4 regions of the Desulfovibrio sp. 6_1_46AFAA genome follow, and region 3 is predicted to be linked to each of the others. Evidence: predicted binding sites of a transcription regulator. Region 3 holds the regulator's gene; each other region holds the start of a gene.
The links. The regulator sigma-54, encoded in region 3, starts transcription at its own class of promoters, with help from an activator protein. The targets are predictions, from matches to a motif close to CTGGCACGGNNNNTGCTT.
Positions count from the first base shown of each region.

Region 1: a site for sigma-54 is predicted at 2,626-2,643, ahead of HMPREF1022_RS00320 (ammonium transporter). Genes of this name have one in related genera too.
Region 2: a site for sigma-54 is predicted at 1,919-1,936, ahead of flgB (flagellar basal body rod protein FlgB). Genes of this name have one in related genera too.
Region 4: a site for sigma-54 is predicted at 2,757-2,774, ahead of HMPREF1022_RS10350 (periplasmic heavy metal sensor). Genes of this name have one in related genera too.

Region 1 covers NZ_JH114300.1:103,566-107,775, reverse strand. The annotation lists gene HMPREF1022_RS00330 (glutamine synthetase III family protein) at 1-843, opposite strand, end outside; gene HMPREF1022_RS00325 (P-II family nitrogen regulator) at 877-1,215, opposite strand; gene HMPREF1022_RS00320 (ammonium transporter) at 1,242-2,450, opposite strand; gene HMPREF1022_RS00315 (sigma-54 interaction domain-containing protein) at 2,999-4,210, opposite strand, start outside.
Region 2 covers NZ_JH114300.1:27,632-31,841, reverse strand. The annotation lists gene fliF (flagellar basal-body MS-ring/collar protein FliF) at 1-137, opposite strand, end outside; gene fliE (flagellar hook-basal body complex protein FliE) at 539-985, opposite strand; gene flgC (flagellar basal body rod protein FlgC) at 1,011-1,451, opposite strand; gene flgB (flagellar basal body rod protein FlgB) at 1,465-1,878, opposite strand; gene HMPREF1022_RS00095 (3'-5' exonuclease) at 2,093-2,620, opposite strand; gene HMPREF1022_RS00090 (hypothetical protein) at 2,617-3,042, opposite strand; gene HMPREF1022_RS00085 (thermonuclease family protein) at 3,350-3,838, opposite strand; gene feoB (ferrous iron transport protein B) at 4,048-4,210, opposite strand, start outside.
Region 3 covers NZ_JH114300.1:476,161-480,370, forward strand. The annotation lists gene rapZ (RNase adapter RapZ) at 1-649, opposite strand, end outside; gene hpf (ribosome hibernation-promoting factor, HPF/YfiA family) at 726-1,265, opposite strand; gene rpoN (RNA polymerase factor sigma-54) at 1,303-2,733, opposite strand; gene HMPREF1022_RS01935 (CTP synthase) at 2,975-4,210, opposite strand, start outside.
Region 4 covers NZ_JH114303.1:144,912-149,121, reverse strand. The annotation lists gene HMPREF1022_RS10365 (P-II family nitrogen regulator) at 1-212, shown strand, start outside; gene HMPREF1022_RS10360 (hypothetical protein) at 309-494, opposite strand; gene epsC (serine O-acetyltransferase EpsC) at 704-1,621, shown strand; gene HMPREF1022_RS18175 (hypothetical protein) at 1,614-1,757, shown strand; gene HMPREF1022_RS10350 (periplasmic heavy metal sensor) at 2,150-2,653, opposite strand; gene HMPREF1022_RS10345 (ATP-binding protein) at 2,899-4,210, shown strand, end outside.

The DNA of each region.
Region 1 (4,210 bases), 370 kb from region 3:
CAGTTCGTTTTCCACGTCCTGCATGAAACTCATGACCCGTCCGGGGATGGCCCCGAAGTAATGGTCCTCCATTTCCTGGCCCTTGGGCGAGGGCGCGCCCAGCAGGGTGCGGCCCGCCAGCATGATGTCCGGACGCAGGGCGGCCAGGTTTTTGTCCACCAGAAAGTATTCCTGCTCCGGCCCGACCATGGCCCGCACATAACCGGCGGACGTGTTGCCGAAGAGCTTCAGGATGCGCAGGGCCTGCCGGGACAGGGCGGAAATGGAGCGCAGCAGCGGAATTTTGCGGTCCAGGGCCTCGCCGGAATAGGAATAAAAGTAGGTCGGAATGTGCAGGGTCGCGCCGTAGGGGCCGGGAATGATGAAGACCGGCGCCGAGGGGTCCCAGGCGGTGTAGCCGCGCGCCTCAAAAGTGGAGCGGATGCCGCCCGACGGAAAGGACGAGGCGTCCGGCTCGCCGCTGATCAGCATTCTTCCGGAAAATTCGCTGATGACCTCCCCTTCGGCCGTGGGTGAGAGAAAAGCGTCGTGCTTCTCGGCGGTCAGGCCGGTCATGGGGTGGAACCAGTGGGTATAGTGGGTCGCGCCGCGCTCAATGGCCCAGTCCTTCATGGCGTTGGCCACCACATCGGCGATTTCCGGATTCAGGCGCTCGCCGTCGCGAATGGTCTTGACCAGCTTGCGGTAAACGTCCTTGGGCAGGCGCTTGCGCATCACGGCCAAGCCGAACACGTTGCGTCCGAAAATCTCGCCCGCCTCGTGCGCCCGCTCCTCCCGGCAGGAAGGAACCACCGGCTTTGCCTCAACAGCCTTGAACACCGCCTTTTTACGGGGGGAACTCATCGTATTGTCTCCTTTCCGGTTTGCCGGCCGCGTCTAGAGCGCGTCGTTGCCGCGCTCGCCCGTGCGGATGCGCACCGCGTCCAGCACGTCGCTGATGAAAATCTTGCCGTCGCCCACCTGACCCGTGCGGGCCGTGGCCACCACCGCGCCGAGCACCCGTTCCAGAGCCTCGTCGTGCAGCACCAATTCAATCTTGATCTTGGGCAGGCAGTCCACCTGCATGGTGGTGCCCCGGTAGACTTCGGTATGCCCGTGCTGGCGGCCGAAGCCCCTGATTTCCGAATAGTTCATGCCGTGAATGCCCAGCTTTGAAAGCTCGTCCTTGACCTTGTCGAACATGCCGGGCCGGATGATGATTTCCAGTTTCTTCATGACAGACTCCCTTTGCCGCTTACGGCTTACAGCGAGTAGCCGCGTTCATTGTGTTCGCTCAGATCCAGGCCGGTATACTCCGCTTCGGGAGCGACCCGCAGGCCCACGGTGGAATCCACGATGCCGAGCAGGATGCGGCTGACCACATAGACGAAGGCCCAGGTGCCCAGCACGGAGACGAACTGCACCCAGAGCTGATGCGGATTGCCGTAGAACAGGCCGTCCACATTATTGATGGCCGCGCTGGCGAAAAGGCCGGTAGCCAGCGCGCCCCAGGTGCCGCCCAGGCCGTGGATGCCCACCACGTCCAGGGCGTCGTCATAGCCGAACCTGTTCTTGAGCAGCACGCCGCCGTAGCAGACCATGCCGCCGATGAAGCCGATCAGCATGGCGGGCAGCAAGCCCACGAAGCCCGCGCCAGGGGTGATGGCCACCAGACCGGCCAGAGCCCCGGAAACAGCGCCCAGGCTGGTGGGCTTGCCCGTGCGCTTCCACTCCACCAGCATCCAGCCGAGGATGCCGCAGGCCGAGGCCAGATGCGTGGTTAGCAAAGCCTGACCGGCCAGCGGACCGGCGGACAGGGCGCTGCCCGCGTTGAAACCGAACCAGCCGAACCAGAGCAGGCCGCCGCCCAGCAGGGTGAAAGGCAGATTATTGGGTGTGAAGCTCTGCGGGCCGGTGGACAGGCGGGGCCCCAGAGCCTGGGCGCAAGCCAGCGCGCCAGCGCCGGAGGCCATGTGCACCACCGCGCCGCCCGCGAAGTCCACGGCGCCCATTTTTGCCATCCAGCCGCCGCCCCAGACCCAATGGGCCATGGGCGCATAGGCGAAGATCAGCCAGAGACCCGAAAAGAGCAGCATGGCCGAAAAGCGGATGCGTTCGGCGTACGCGCCGGAAATCAGGGCCACGGTCAGAACCGCGAACATGCACTGGAAGGCCACAAAAACGGTATGCGGCAGATTGGATGCGGCCGGAGCGGCCGTGCCCTCAACCCCGTTCAGAAAAAGGTAGGAAAAGTTACCGATCACGCCGCCGAGGTCATCGCCGAAGGCCAGGGTGTAGCCCACCAGGGCCCAAAGCACGGTGATCAGCCCCAGGCTGGCGTAACTGTGCATGTGGGTGGAAAGCACATTGCGCGCCCGAACCAGGCCGCCGTAAAACAGGGCCAGCGCCGGGGTCATCAGCATGACCATTGTGGCGCAGATGATCACAAAAGCCGTATCCGAAGCGTTCATCACAAACTCCCTTGTGGCCGCTGCCACACGCGCTTTCCGTCGCTTCGCCTTCCCGGGGACGGCAAGCGTCCGGAATGCGCGGCGGCCTATCCGGCCGGACAAAAACTCCGGGGATGGAACCGGCGCCGTGGTCCACCCCCAACGCGGCACATGCCGCGCCTCCTGTTGTGCTCCAAGGCACAATCCATGCCAGAGCCGCAAAGCAGAGGGATCAGACATATACTATCCTAATTTTGCAGATTATTTTTAGTTCCTCGAAAGAGACGGTTGCGAGCTTCACCGGCAAACAGGCCTACTTTTCTACAAAATTGTCGAAAAAAAAGAATCGGCTCTTCCACCGGGTAAACCGAAGGAAGAGCCGATTCATGAAAAATCATGTAAAATCAGTATATTATATCTATGGTTTCAAAATAGACATTTTTGTCGTTTTTCACATCAAGATTGTTTGGACAATCAATCCCTGCCCTGTTTCCAATGAGAAACGGCGAATCTCCCGACTGTGCCGGCGCACCGGCGGTCCGTTTCAAAAAATAACATTTTTGTCGATTTTATGAAATCATACTGTCTGCGGCGGGCGGCGCGCCCTTCCGAACCGGACGGAAGGCTTTGTAACTGATGCCGTATTTTTTCAGGCGCAGGGCCATGATCCGCTCGGTCAGGCCCAGGCTTGCCGCCGCCCTGCCGATCTGCCCTTGGCTGGATTCCAGGGCCTCCACAATGCAGGCCCGTTCCAGTTCGTCCAGACGCTCCCGCAGACTGCCCGCGAAACCGGGCCGGATGACGCAGCAATCCGCGCCGTCCCGGCCTTCGCGGATGCTGTGCAGGGAAGGCGGCAGGTGCTGGGGCAGCACCAGGCTCTCGCGGCCCAGAAGCAGCACGGCGCGCTCCATGACGTTTTCCAGCTCGCGGATATTGCCGGGCCAGGCGTAACGCTGGAGCATATCCATCACGGCCAGGGAAAGGCGCACGTTCTTCCGCCCGTTGGCCGCGGCGAATTTTGCAATAAAATGACCGGCCAGGGGCAGGATATCCTCGGGGCGCAGGCGCAGAGGCGGCAAAGAAATGGGAAAGACATTCAGGCGGTAGAACAGATCACGGCGGAAGCCCCCCTCCTCCACCATCCGCTCCAAGTCACGGTTGGTGGCGGTGATGAAGCGCACGTCCACATGTATGGTTTCCATGCCGCCCAGGCGTTCAAAGCTGCGTTCCTGCAGAACGCGCAGCAATTTGGCCTGGGTCATGAGAGACAGCTCGCCCACTTCGTCCAGAAACAGCGTGCCGCCGTCCGCCAGTTCAAAGCGGCCCTTGCGGGTGGCACTGGCTCCGGTGAAGGCCCCGCGCTCGTGCCCGAACAGCTCGCTTTCAATAAGATTTTCCGGCAGGGCCGCGCAGTTGAGCGAAATAAAGGGCCGAGGCGCGCGGGCGCTGGCCGCGTGAATGGCCCTGGCCGCCAGTTCCTTGCCTGTGCCGGATTCGCCCTGCAAAAAAACCGTGGTCGCGGACGGGGCCACCTGAGCGATCTGGGCGTAGACCTTCTGCATGCTTTCCGAATTGCCCACAAAGCCCTTGGGCCGCAGGGAGGGGCGGCTTTCCTCATCCATGCGGCCCTGGGTTTCCAGGGCCGCGTGCCCCAAGAGGGTCGCAATGATCAACAGCAGACGCACCTCGTCTTCCAAGGTGGCCGCGTCGGCCAGGAGATGATCCACGGAAAGCGCGCCCACCACCTGATCATTGAGCCGTATAGGCACGCAGATGAAGGA
Region 2 (4,210 bases), 450 kb from region 3:
CCCACCCAGACCGAGAGTCCGATGACAGCCGCGAGCAGCGCCACCGCGCCGCCTGCCACGGCCACGCGCTGAATGACGCTCATCTTGCTCCAGATTCCCTTCAGAGTGTCCACGAAATTCGCAATGAAAGCGGGCATGGCGTTTCCCCCGGTCCTTTCTCAGTCTTTCCGGCAGCAAGCCGGGCATTGCCCAGGAATAGCAATTGCCATGCCAATTCTTAACTCATTGAAAAACAACAATATTTAATAAAATACAAGGCGAGTCGTCCCGATTGTTCAAATTTGTGACGCAAGACCTGAAAACAGTCAGCCTCGCGCCGGACACGGACGCGAGGCTGACTGTTGTGCGGAAAGAAATTTTTTTATCGTGTGGGAAATGCGGACCTGTCGTAGGAAAGCGTCGTCACGAGATAGATTTTCGTGTTATATCAAGGAAAACAAGCCCGCTTTAAAGGAGTGTACTCTTATGGTACTCGACTGAAAAAGCGGGCGAAAGTTTGACGCAGAGATAACCGAAAAGATACTCGTGACGGCACTTTCTAGAATTGCATCTTGGAAATTTCCTTATACGCCTCCAACACCTTGCCGCGCACGGCGCTGGTCAGCTTCATGGCCAGGCTGGATTTCTGCATGGTGATCATCAGCTCATGCACGTTCTGGCTACGGCCCGAGGCGAAGTCGTCAATGGCCTGGGCCTTGGCGCTCTGCAGCTCATTGACCTTGTTCAGCGAGCCTTTGATCGTGTCGCCGAAGCTGTTGGACGGCGTGACGGGCGTGTGCTGCTGGTCGGGGTAGCGGATGAAATCGGCCTGCGCGCCGAAAGTCTCCCCTTTGTCCACGCTGTCACGCAGCAGGCTCTGGTCCAGGGTGTGGGAAAACAAGGTCTGTTTGCCCACGGGCATGCCCTGCTTGAGGGAGCCGTCCACCTTGTTGAAGTGCTGCAACGCATCGCTGTAGGCCCGCAAGCCCAGTGCCTGAACGCTCATGACATACTCCTATCGACTGCACGGCCTATGACTTGCCGATTTCCAGAGCCTTGTTGTACATGCCCTTGATGGCTTCCACGGTGGTGACATTGGCTTCGTAATTGCGCTGGGCGCTCATCAGATTGGCCATTTCCTCCACCACATTGATGTCCGGATACGAAACATAGCCCTCGGCGTTGGCGTCGGGATGCCCAGGCTCATAGACCTGCTTGAGCGGGCGCTTGTCCATGGTCACGGCCATGACGCGCACGCCCTTGAGCTCGCGGTCCAGGGCCGAGCGCATGTGCACGGAAAAAGGATCGTCCACGTCCGTTGCCGCCTGCACCACGGTGCGCCGCCGGTAGGGGCCGCCCTGGGGCGTGCGCGTGGTTTTGGCGTTGGCCAGGTTCATGGAGATGGTGTTGATACGGGTGCGGTCCGCCGTCAGTCCGGAAGCGCCGATATCGAGTGCGGTCAGAAAATCCATAACGATCTCCCGGCTAAGCCTGCTTGCCGTCCTGGATTATGGTGGACATGCCTTCGAAGGTTTTGCTCATGATCTGGGTAAGCGCGGTGTATTGCAGCTGGTTCTTGGCGTGCTTGGCCATTTCCTTGTCCAGGCTGACGCGGTCCTCGCCGTGGATCTGGCGCGGCTTGAACTGCTTGGACCATTCAGGGCCGAAATTGTCCGGATTAAAGGCCGCCGGCATATGCCCTTCGCTGGTGGCGCTCATGCGCCCCTTCATGTCCAGGCCCAGCGCGCTTTGCAGTTCTTTTTCAAAAGCCAGCTCGCGCGGCTTGTAGTTGGGCGTTTCCACGTTGGCCAGGTTGCTGGTGATCACGTTCTGCCGCTGCAGCTGCATATCCATGACCCGGCTGACAAGACCGATCTGGCTGTTGAACATACTTTTCATAAAGCCTCCCGCATTCCCGACAGGAATGCCTGCCCCGGAGAAGCAAAGTTTGTTCCACAGTCTGTTTTATGTGCGAATTCAGATAATTGCAGATAAAAAATAAAAGCCGCGCCAAGGTTTTGGCGCGGCCGAAGTTCCTTCGGAACGGGAACAGGATGCGGCGAGAGTCAGGACTCCGGCAAGGGCGTTTTTCCGAACAGGCACATGGCGCCGCTCAGAGGCGCATCTGGGCGTCCGTGACGCCCAGGCCGCGCAGCCGCAGATAGACTTCGGCGCAGGCCTGCGCGTCGGAGGCGGCGTTGTGGTGTTTGAGCGCGATGCCGAAATACTCGCAGACCAGATTGAGTTTTTTGGACGGCAGGGGCAGGCTGCGCCGCGAACCTTTCAGGGTGCAGAGAAAAGGCGCCTCCGGCGCGGGCAGACCGGCGGCACGGCAACAGGCAAGGAGCACGCGCCGGTCAAAGGAGGCGTTGTGCGCCAGCAGAAAATGCGCTCCGCACAATATCGCGCCCGCTTCCGGCCAGGCCTGGGCGAAGGAGGGAGCGTCCCTGAGCATGGGCCAGGTCAGGCCGTGAATTTCCGTAAACAGCACGCGCGCGGACGGCGGCCGCAACAGACGGTAAAAGCAATCCGTAACGCGGCCGTCCTCAATGCGCGCAAGGCCCACAGCGCAGGCGCTGTGGGCCGCATAGCCGGACGTTTCAAAATCAATGGCCACACAGGGGCCGCTCAGTACGCTCATGCCCCGGCGGCAGCGGCACGGGCGGCTTCGGCCAGACGGGCGGCGATATACGCGCGCATGGCCGCGTCGTCCTCATCCAGGTTGAAGCAGCAGGCGTCCTCGCCCATCAGGCCCTCGGGCACGTAATCGCCCTTTTCGTCCGGATCCGTAATCATGTCGGCGTAAAAGCAGACGGACAGCCAGCGGCTTTCCGGTTCGTCGTCCACCACGTCCACCAGCACGAAAAGCTCGCGCTTCCGCTGCGCCTCATGCCGGGCGCGCAGGGAATAACTGATGCCCGGCCGGGCCTTGAAATCCAGGCTCACGCCGGACAGGCCCACGAGAAAGTCCTTGTAGACCACGAAAGCCTCTTTGGCCTTCAACGGATCAGCCTGCCAGTTGTCCAGAAAATCCCGCACGTCCTGCGGGCACACAGCGCTCATATCCACTCCTTGCATTTTAGAACAATTTCATTTTGAAATTGCCCTGCTGACGCGAAAACGGCAGCCGCCACAAAGACCGACCCGACGGGCGGCCCGCAGGGCCGTGCCTGTAGCCCAAAGGGCGTACAGGCATCGAGAGCAACGCGGCTTGGATTCCGGCGAAGCGACCGAAGGCAGCCCGAAGGACTTCCCCGTTGCGACAACGGAGCCATACGGGGAGCGACAGCAACGATAACCACGTTTTTCGCCAGAATGCCGACTTTGAAATTTATAAAATTTCAAAGTTACTCTGCTCCAGGCCCGCCGCTCACCGGCTCCACTGCCAGGGCGGCGTGCTCATATTCAGGCCCCAGAGACCACGCCGGTCCACAACGGCCTGATGCTCCTGAATGTACCAGCGGCGGCAGAACATGGCCTTGCACGTCGAACGGTTCACCCAGGCCAGGCCCTCGACCAAAAGCTGGTAATTGACGGATGTTCCGGCAACCTGGACAAGGGCGCTCACCGCGCCCTTGTCGTCCTCGCCCACGCTGTCCACGCCCACCTTGGTGCCCTTGGGCATCAGGCGGAGCAGAAAGTCCCGCGCATCGGGGCCGAAGGGCTGGCTCAGGGAGGGCGCGTCAATGCCGTAAAAACGGAGAATGGTGGTAGGTTCGTCCCTGTCCGCCTTTTCGCTGACCGAGACGGTGTTGCCGTCCTCCACCCGCACCACATAAGCATCCCAGGCGCGTGCGTCAGGGCAGAGCCAAAGGAAAAGAAAAATGACCAGCAAACAGGCTCCGGCCCGCATACTCATGCGCCCTCCTCTGCCGCCGAAATATCGGCGGCGACGTCGCGTGATTCCGTCCGCGACGCGGATCGGCGGCGGGCGGAACGCAATGCCGGAAATAATGCCCGCGCCGCAACGCCTTTGTCAAGGCATGCGGCGCGGGGCGTCACCTGTGCCGCGCGGGCGGCGAAAGCCGCCGCCCGCGCGGCCAGATCTTTGCAAACAGGGAATTGTCGCTAGCCCCAGACGGTCCGGCCGACCTGGTAGGCCCCCACAGCTATGGCATAAGCCAGCGCCGTGTTGAACAGGATGCTGAAAGCCACCCAGCCCCAGCTTCCGGCCTCCTGCCGGATGACCACCAGGGCCACGAAGCAAGGCGAATAGAGCAGCACGAAGAGC
Region 3 (4,210 bases):
CAAAAACCGTGTCGGCTTCTCGGGGCACGCCGTACTTGAAGCCAAAGGAAATCACATTGACGCGGATAGCGCGCAATTTGTCCTTGTTGCCGCTCCAACGCTTTTGAATGGAACGCCGCAGGTCATGGATGGAAAAACGCGAAGTGTCGATAACCAAGTCGGCCATTTCCCGCAAAGGGCGCAGGCGGTTGCGTTCGGCGGCCAGGGCGGCTTCAAGGCCCATGCCCTCCCGCTCCAGCGGATGCGGGCGGCGGGTGGTGGCGTAGCGGCGCATGAGCTCCTGCGCGTCAGCCTCCAGAAACAGCAGAAGCGGACGGATACCCTTGGCGGCCATAACGCTCAGGGCGTCGTTGATTTCATCCGGGAAATTGCTCTGACGCATGTCCATGCCCAAGGCAATGCCCATGAAATGACTCATGGAAGGGCGTTCCATCATAGCGGCCATTTCCGGGGCCAGACTTGCGGGCAGACCGTCCACGGCGAAATAGCGCAGATCTTCAAAAACCTGCACGGCCGTACTTTTGCCCGCGCCGGAAAGACCGGTGACAATACAGACCTGCACAGGGCGGTCATGGGCGACTTTGGGCGTGTCAGCAGATGAATCCGGATCGGACGGGCTGCGGCAGGGGGGCTGCTGTGACGTGCTCATACGTATACTTCACTGGGAGCCACCGGGCCGATCTTCGTGCGAAGACAGGCCCGGCGGAAAAAGTATGGCGGAACGGCTACAACACGGGATCAATCAGGGCGTAGCCTGTAGTGCGCCGACGGTAAACCACATTGACGCGATTGCTTTCGGCATTGAGAAAGACCAGAAATTCGCTGCCGATGGAATCCAGTTGCATCAGCGCCTCATCCAGGTGCAGCGGCTTTGGCGCGAAGCGGTCCGTGCCCACCACGGTCTGACTTTCCTCGGGCTGGGCTTCCAGATTGTAGGTAAAGACGTCCACATCGGCATTGCGGGCCTTACGGCGTTGTTCCTTGACGCGGGACACCTGACGCTTGATCTGGGCTTCCACCTTGTCGGTCACAAGGTCGATAGCCGCGTACATATCGGAGGTCTGCTCGGTGGCGTTGATATGCAGGCCCTCGCCGGAAACGGTCACTTCGCAACGATGGCGGAATTTATCCACCGTCAGCACGACGCTTACTTCCAGACCCGCGGACTTGCCATAAAACCGCCCCAACTTTTCCATGCGGCGGCGGGCATACTTCTTCAAATGATCGGAGGCCTCAAAATTCTTGAAGGCGAAAGAGATATTCATGCGTTCCTCCTTGGGATTGCAAAGCACCGCTGTGAGATCAGAAGTGCTCCTTACGCCGTGACGACGAGGGAATGTCCAGCGCCGTGCGGTACTTGGCCACCGTACGCCGGGCAATATTCACTTTCAGGCGCTCCTTGAGCATTTCTCCGATGCGTTCGTCACTCAAGGGGGCCTTGGAGTCTTCATCGGCTATGAACTTCTTGATCAGCGCCTTAACGCTTTCCGAGCCGACCTGACTGCCGTCGTCCAGCTCAAGGCCGCTGTTAAAGAAGAACTTCAGCTCAAAAATCCCGTGGGGCGTCGCCACGTATTTGTTGGTAGTGATCCGGCTTACGGTTGATTCGTGCATGCTGATATCATCGGCAATGTCTTTCAGAATCAGCGGAGCCAGTTTGGTGACGCCGTTTTCAAAAAACGGCTGCTGGTGGCGCACAATGCTCTCCACCACCTTGTACAGCGTACGCTGGCGTTGATACAGGCTCTTGATCAGCCAGGAGGCCGAGCGCATTTTTTCCGTACAGTATTCTTTTTCCTTATCCGAGGAAGATCCCATATTCATCTGGCAGAGCGAGGAAAGCTGCAACTGCGGCAAACCGTCTTCATTGAGCAGAATGACGAATTCATCGCCCATCTTGTACACAAAGACATCCGGGCTCACATAGGTGGGTTCGCCGCCGCCGAAACTGGCGCCGGGCAGTGGATCAAGGCTCTGGATGATGTTCAGATATTCCTTGAGTTCCTCCATATCCAGCTTGAACTTGCGCAGCAGAGGCTTGTAGCGCTTGGCCTCCAGATCTTCCAGATGGGACTGGACCAGATCGAGAAGAATGGGATCCCGGTCATAGTTCAGACTTTTCAGCTGGATCAGCAGACACTCGCGCGCGTCGCGCGCGGCCACCCCTATGGGATCAAAAAGCTGCACTCTTTCCAGCACCGCCCGCACCTCGTCGGGCGTGGATGTGGTCATCTCCGCGATTTCTTCCAAGGTGGCCTGCAAATAGCCGGAGGAAGACAGATTGCCGATGATGACCTCGCCGATTTCCTTTTGCGCCTCGGTCAGCATGGAAAGGCGCAGCTGCCAGAGCAGATGCCCTTCCAATGTGGGCTTGGCGGCATAACGGGCTTCCAGAGGAGAAATTTCTTCAGCCGCTTCAAAGTCACGCGGCTGTACTTGGCGCGGAGTGCTGGCGAACTCGCCGAGATAGTCCTCCCACGAGGCATCCTTGGCGAGTTCCTTGTCGTAGACCTCTTCTTCAACGGCCTCCCGGCGCTCTGTCTGGGAGGCCTGATCCGAAGAAGACTCATCACCCGAGAGCTCCTCAAGAAAAGGATTGTCCAGCATCTCCTGCTGCACGGTTTCCAGTAGTTCCACGCGCGAGAGCTGAAGCAGCTTGATGGCCTGCTGTAACTGCGGCGTCATGACCAGTTGCTGAGCCAATTTCAATTGCTGACGAAGTTCCAGTGCCATGTCTGCTCTTTTAGGCTGATAAGCTACAATGTCTGAACGGAGTTCTCATTTACAAAAATTGTGCCATATGCTGAAAAATTATGCAATAGACGGAAGCTGCGAACAAAAAGGGAAAGGCCGCAAGGCTTGCGCCGGGTGGCGGCCCCTACGGAAACCGCAGGGAACCAAGTCTCAGTTACGGCAAAGGGGAGGCCTCAGGCCTCCCCTTTCATACATCACAAGCCAAGCGACAAAACGGCGCTCAGGCTTTGGATTGCTTTTTGGCCGCCTTGATGAATTCGCGGAACAAAGGATGGGCTTCCATGGGGCGGGATTTGAACTCGGGATGGAACTGACAGCCCAGGAACCAAGGATGGTCGGGCAGCTCCATGATTTCCACCAGAGAGTCGTCCGGCGCCGTGCCGCTGAAGGCCATGCCCTTCTGGCCCAGAATTTCCTTAAAGGCATTGTTGAACTCATAGCGATGGCGATGCCGTTCGTCCACCATATCCTTTTTGTAGGCTTCGTGGGCCTTGGTGCCGGGCAATACCTTGCAGGGATAGGAACCCAGGCGCATGGTGCCGCCCTTATCGCTGCTGGCGTCGCGTTTTTCCACATTTTTGGTGCGGAAGTCGAACCATTCGGTCATCAGGTAAATAACCTTGTGGTCGGACAGAGGATTGAACTCCTCGGAATTGGCGTCGTCCAGACCGGCCACATGGCGGGCAAATTCAATGACCGCGCATTGCATGCCCAGACAGATACCGAAGAAGGGCACGTGTTTTTCGCGGGCGTAGCGGATAGCCGCGATCTTGCCCTCCACGCCGCGGTAACCGAAGCCGCCGGGCACCAGAATGCCGTCACAGCCCTTGAACACTGAAGCCGCGTTGTGTTCGGTCACATTTTCGGAGTTGACGTAGCGCAACTCCACAGCCACCCGGTTGGCCACGCCGCCGTGGATCAGGGCTTCGTGCAGGCTCTTGTAGGCTTCTTTCAGGTCAACATACTTGCCCACAATGGCAATGGTCACCTTGCCCTGGGGATTGGCGCTGTCGTGAACCAGCTTTTCCCAGGATTCCAGGTGGGCATTGCGCGCGGGCAGGCGCAGCATGATGGCGACTTTCTGGTCAAAACCTTCCTCATAGAACTTGAGGGGCACTTCATAAATGTTGTCCACGTCCACGGAGGAAAAGACCGCGTCCTGGTCCACATTGCAGAACAGGGCGATCTTTTTGCGCATTTCCTGGGGGATGCTCTGTTCGCAGCGGCAGAGGATGATGTCCGGCTGGATGCCGATGGAAAGCAGCTCCTTGACGCTGTGCTGGGTAGGCTTGGTTTTGTGTTCACCGGCGCAACGCAGATAGGGCACCAGGGTCAGGTGAATGTTCAGGCAGTTGTCGCGCCCCAGTTCCGAACGCAACTGGCGGATCGCCTCCAGGAAAGGAAGACCCTCAATGTCGCCCACCGTGCCGCCGATTTCTATGATAGCCACGTCCGG
Region 4 (4,210 bases), on a different contig from region 3:
GCACGGGCCGGGAAGAGGACGTGAAATTTTTCGGCATCACTCTTGTGCCGGAAAAGGAACTGCTGCTTATTCTGGCGGAGCAGGCGGCGGCTCCGGACATTCTTGAGGCCATCCGCCGGACGCCCTGCCTGAATGAGCCCGGCATCGGCATTGCCTTCTGCATGGCGGTGGAGAGCTTTTTCCCCCTGGGCCGCGCCGGGGCGACGGACTGAACGGCGTCGTATCCACGGCGCGCGACGCAACGCGGCCCGGAAGGCCGAAGCCCCGGGCCGCGCCGCATCATGCCGAACCGGATCGGTTGCGCCGGTTCAGGCCTCGACATTCAGTTTGGAGCCGATGCCTTCGGCGGCCAGGCCGTCGATGCGGGCCATGTTCTGCTGCATCTCCTGGCCTTTGTCGAGGCTGCCGTTGATGACGGCCGACGCCATGGTGGCCTGAAAGTTCAGGGCATCCTTGGTGACGGCCACGCTCATGCCCATCTGCACATCTTCCATCGCGCACTCCTTGCGCCGTCAGGGCGGCGCTGCTGATAGTCTTCAACAGGGGATATCGGCCGGAATGCGCCTGGCTTAAGGGGGGGCGGATATTTTTTACCGGCTGTTTTCAGACCCCGACCGGATGCGTTTGTCCCGTCCGCCCGGCAAAAGCCGTTGCGGGCAGGCGGCAGGGCGTGTACAAGAGGAAAAACAACAGGATATCGCCCATGAGCACTCTGCATGACGACACGACCGTGACCATGCCGGAACTGGACTCTGTGGTGGAGCGTCTCTGCCACTCCTCGTCCCTGGACGCCGTCTGGCACCGTCCGGCCCAGGGCGCGGCCATGCCTTCGCTGGACGCCTTGAAGGAAATCATGGAGCGCCTGCGCGCGGCCGTCTTTCCAGGCTATTTCGGTTCGACCAGAATCCGGCGCGAGTCCATGCGTTACCACCTTGCGGCCAATCTGGATTCCATTTACCACAAACTGAGCGAGCAGATTCTGCGCGGCTTCTGTTTTTCCTGCGAGGGGCGGCACGCGGCCACGCCCTGCGAGGCCTGCGAGAGCGAAGGTACGGCGGCGGCCCTGAAGTTCATGGACCGGTTGCCCGAAATCCGCCGTCTGCTGGCCGGGGATGCCCAGGCCGCCTATGAGGGCGATCCGGCGGCCACCAGTCCCGGCGAAACCATTTTCTGCTATCCGTCCATGCACGCCATGTTCCACCACCGCATCGCCCATGAGTTGTATACACTCAAGGTACCGGTGATCCCGCGCATCATTTCCGAGATGGCCCATTCGTGCACGGGCATTGACATCCACCCCGGCGCGACCATCGGCGAGGATTTCTTCATCGACCACGGCACCGGCGTGGTTATCGGCGAAACCTGTATTCTGGGGCGCAACTGCCGCCTGTACCAGGGCGTGACCCTGGGGGCCCTGTCCTTTCCCAAAAATCCCGACGGCACGCTGACCAAGGGCATTCCCCGGCATCCGGTGCTGGAGGACAACGTCACGGTCTATGCCGGGGCCACCATCCTGGGCCGGGTCACCATCGGTGCCGGCGCGGTCATCGGCGGCAATGTCTGGATCACCAGCGACGTGCCCGCCGGAGCCAGGATCTCCCAAGAGAAGCCGTATGCGTAAGAAAACGATTGCCCGTCGCCTGCTCGCCCTGGGACTTTGCCTGATGTTTCTGGCCCTGGCCGCCTGCGCCGGACAGAATATTGAGGTGCGTCCCAAAGGGGAGGCGGTTGTGGGCGTCGGCGTGGGCAGCCGTTAGAGCATTTCAACCTTGAAATGCTCTAACGCCGAACACGGCGTGGATTCCGGCAAAGTGACCGAAGGCAGCCCGAAGGGCTGTCCCCGTTGGCGGCAACGGAGCCATACAGGGATCGACAGCAGCGATAATCGCATTTTTTGTCGGGATGAACCCACTGAAACCTATAGCGTTTCAGTGGTGGACTGCTCTGGAACATTTCAGACTTGATCCGCGCCGGGAGCTGTTTTCAGGGCATCCTTTCACGGCAACAGTTTCCGGCAGCGGGTAATTTGGAAACAGTGCGTCTTCCGGGCCTGTCCTGTTGGTGTGCGGGCGCGGCCCGAAAATGAAAAGGGCGGGGATTCCCCGCCCTTTGCTGTTCTGGCACGTCGCGGTACGCCGCGCACAGGGTCTTATCTCCAGCAGCCGCCGCGGCCGCCGTGCCCGTAACCGTGGCCCGAACCGTAACCGCCGTGGTGCATGCCGGGGCCGTAGCCGTTGCCCATGCCGTAGCGATGCCCCATCCCGTAACCGTGGCCCATGCCGTAGCCACCCATGGGCAGGCCTTCCTTGTCGAGCTGGGCCCGGAGGTCGGCGCGGTCGGAGCGCATCTTGCCTTCAAGTTCGCCGATTTCCCGGGACAGGCTTTCAATCTTGCCCTTGTCGGGCGATACGCTGCTCATCTGGGCATCCAGTTCGGCGCGTTTGGTGATCAGGGACTGCCGGACGGCATCCATTTTTTCATAGTGGTTGCTGAAAATCTGCTGCGCCTTGGCCTCCTGTTCCTGCGACAGCGGGGCATCGTAGCCCGGTCCGCCGTTGCTGTAGCCGCGGGCCTGGCTGAGACCGGCAAAGCCCAGAACCAGCATCGCCGCGAGGGCCAGAGACGTCATGCGCAGAGTGTTAGCCTTTTTCATTGTGTCCTCCCGAAGGGGTTGTGTGCGGATACCATTGCGGTATGCACGGATGTTAGTATGTATAAGGTGTCGCCTTTGTGTTTCAGGCGAATTGTCCTGCATATAGCAAGGCGCGTGCCATTATGAATAACTATGTTAAATGATAAATGTAATTAAAAATAACCTGAAAGAACATTGCGCCGCGCGGGGGAAGAACGTAACCTTTTTACCCGCTGCGGGTAAAAAGGTTACACGAAGGGAATCTTATGCAGGATCACTACTCTCCACTCTCCCATCTGGAAAAGCGGCGGCACTGGCGTTTTTTCTGGCGGCTCTTCGCGGGGCTCGCCCTGGCGGGCATCTGCGCCGCGGCCTTCATGGTCTCACGGGGGGCGGAACAGGAAGAGCGGCAAATGCTGGCAAACATGCAGGGCCGGGCCGATGTGCTGATCTGGGCTCTGGAGGGCAGCGCCCGCTCCTTCGGGCATATGCGGCAAAATCCCATGCTGGGCCTGGTGGAGGAGGTGGCGAAACAGCCGGGCGTCGCGTACATCGCCCTGGTGGCCGCGGACGGGCGGGTTTTGATCCACAGCCGCCCGGATCAGGTGGGAACGATTCTGTACAGCCCGGAGGAACTGCAAAAACTGCATGTGGGCGACAACTCCCAAAGCCGTTTTGATCCGAACGATCCGGGCGTGTTTGAAACCTACAAGATTTTTACCCCTTCCCGCCCGCGCGGCGGCGCGGGCATGCCGGGCCATATGGGCATGGGCCGCATGATGCGGGGCGGCCACCACGCCCGGATGTCGTCCGGCGAACTGGAGGACAAGTATATCTTTGTGGGCCTGGATGCTTCGCATTTCGCGGCCAACCTGCACGAATACGTGTTTCATCTCAGCGCCATAGCCGGTCTTGTCACCCTGGCGGGCCTGGTGGGCATCGTGCTGCTGTTCTACATCCAGAATTACCGGTTTTCCAAAAGGATGCTGGAAGATACGCAGGCCCTGGCCGCTCAGGTCATCAATAGCCTTCCGGCCGGGCTGGTGGTGACGGACCCGCACGGGGTCATTTCCCTGAGCAACCGGCACGGGCGGGACATGCTGGGCCTTTCCGGGCAGGAAAAGACGCCGCTTTCCCTGCATGATGCGCCGGTGCTGGACTGGCAGGCCCTGATGGACGAGCTGGATGCGGGCAAGGTTATTCCGGAGCGCGACGCGGACCTTTTCCGCTCCAAGGCCAATCCGCTTCCGGTCAGCCTCAGCGCCGCGAAAATCATCGGCAGCGAGGGCGCGTTTCTGGGCTATCTCTTTATTTTGCGCGATCTGGGCGAGATCCGCAGGCTTCAGAAACAGCTCCGGCAGAGCGAGCGGCTCTCCGCGCTGGGCAATCTGGCTGCGGGCGTGGCCCATGAAATCCGCAATCCGCTCAGCTCCATCAAGGGCTACGCCACCTATCTGACCGAAAAGCTGAAAAACGACAAAATGGCCTATGCCACGGGAAATATTCTGATTCAGGAAACCGAGCGCCTGAACCGCGTCATGTCGGATCTGCTGAGCGTGGCGAAGCCGCTTGATCTGC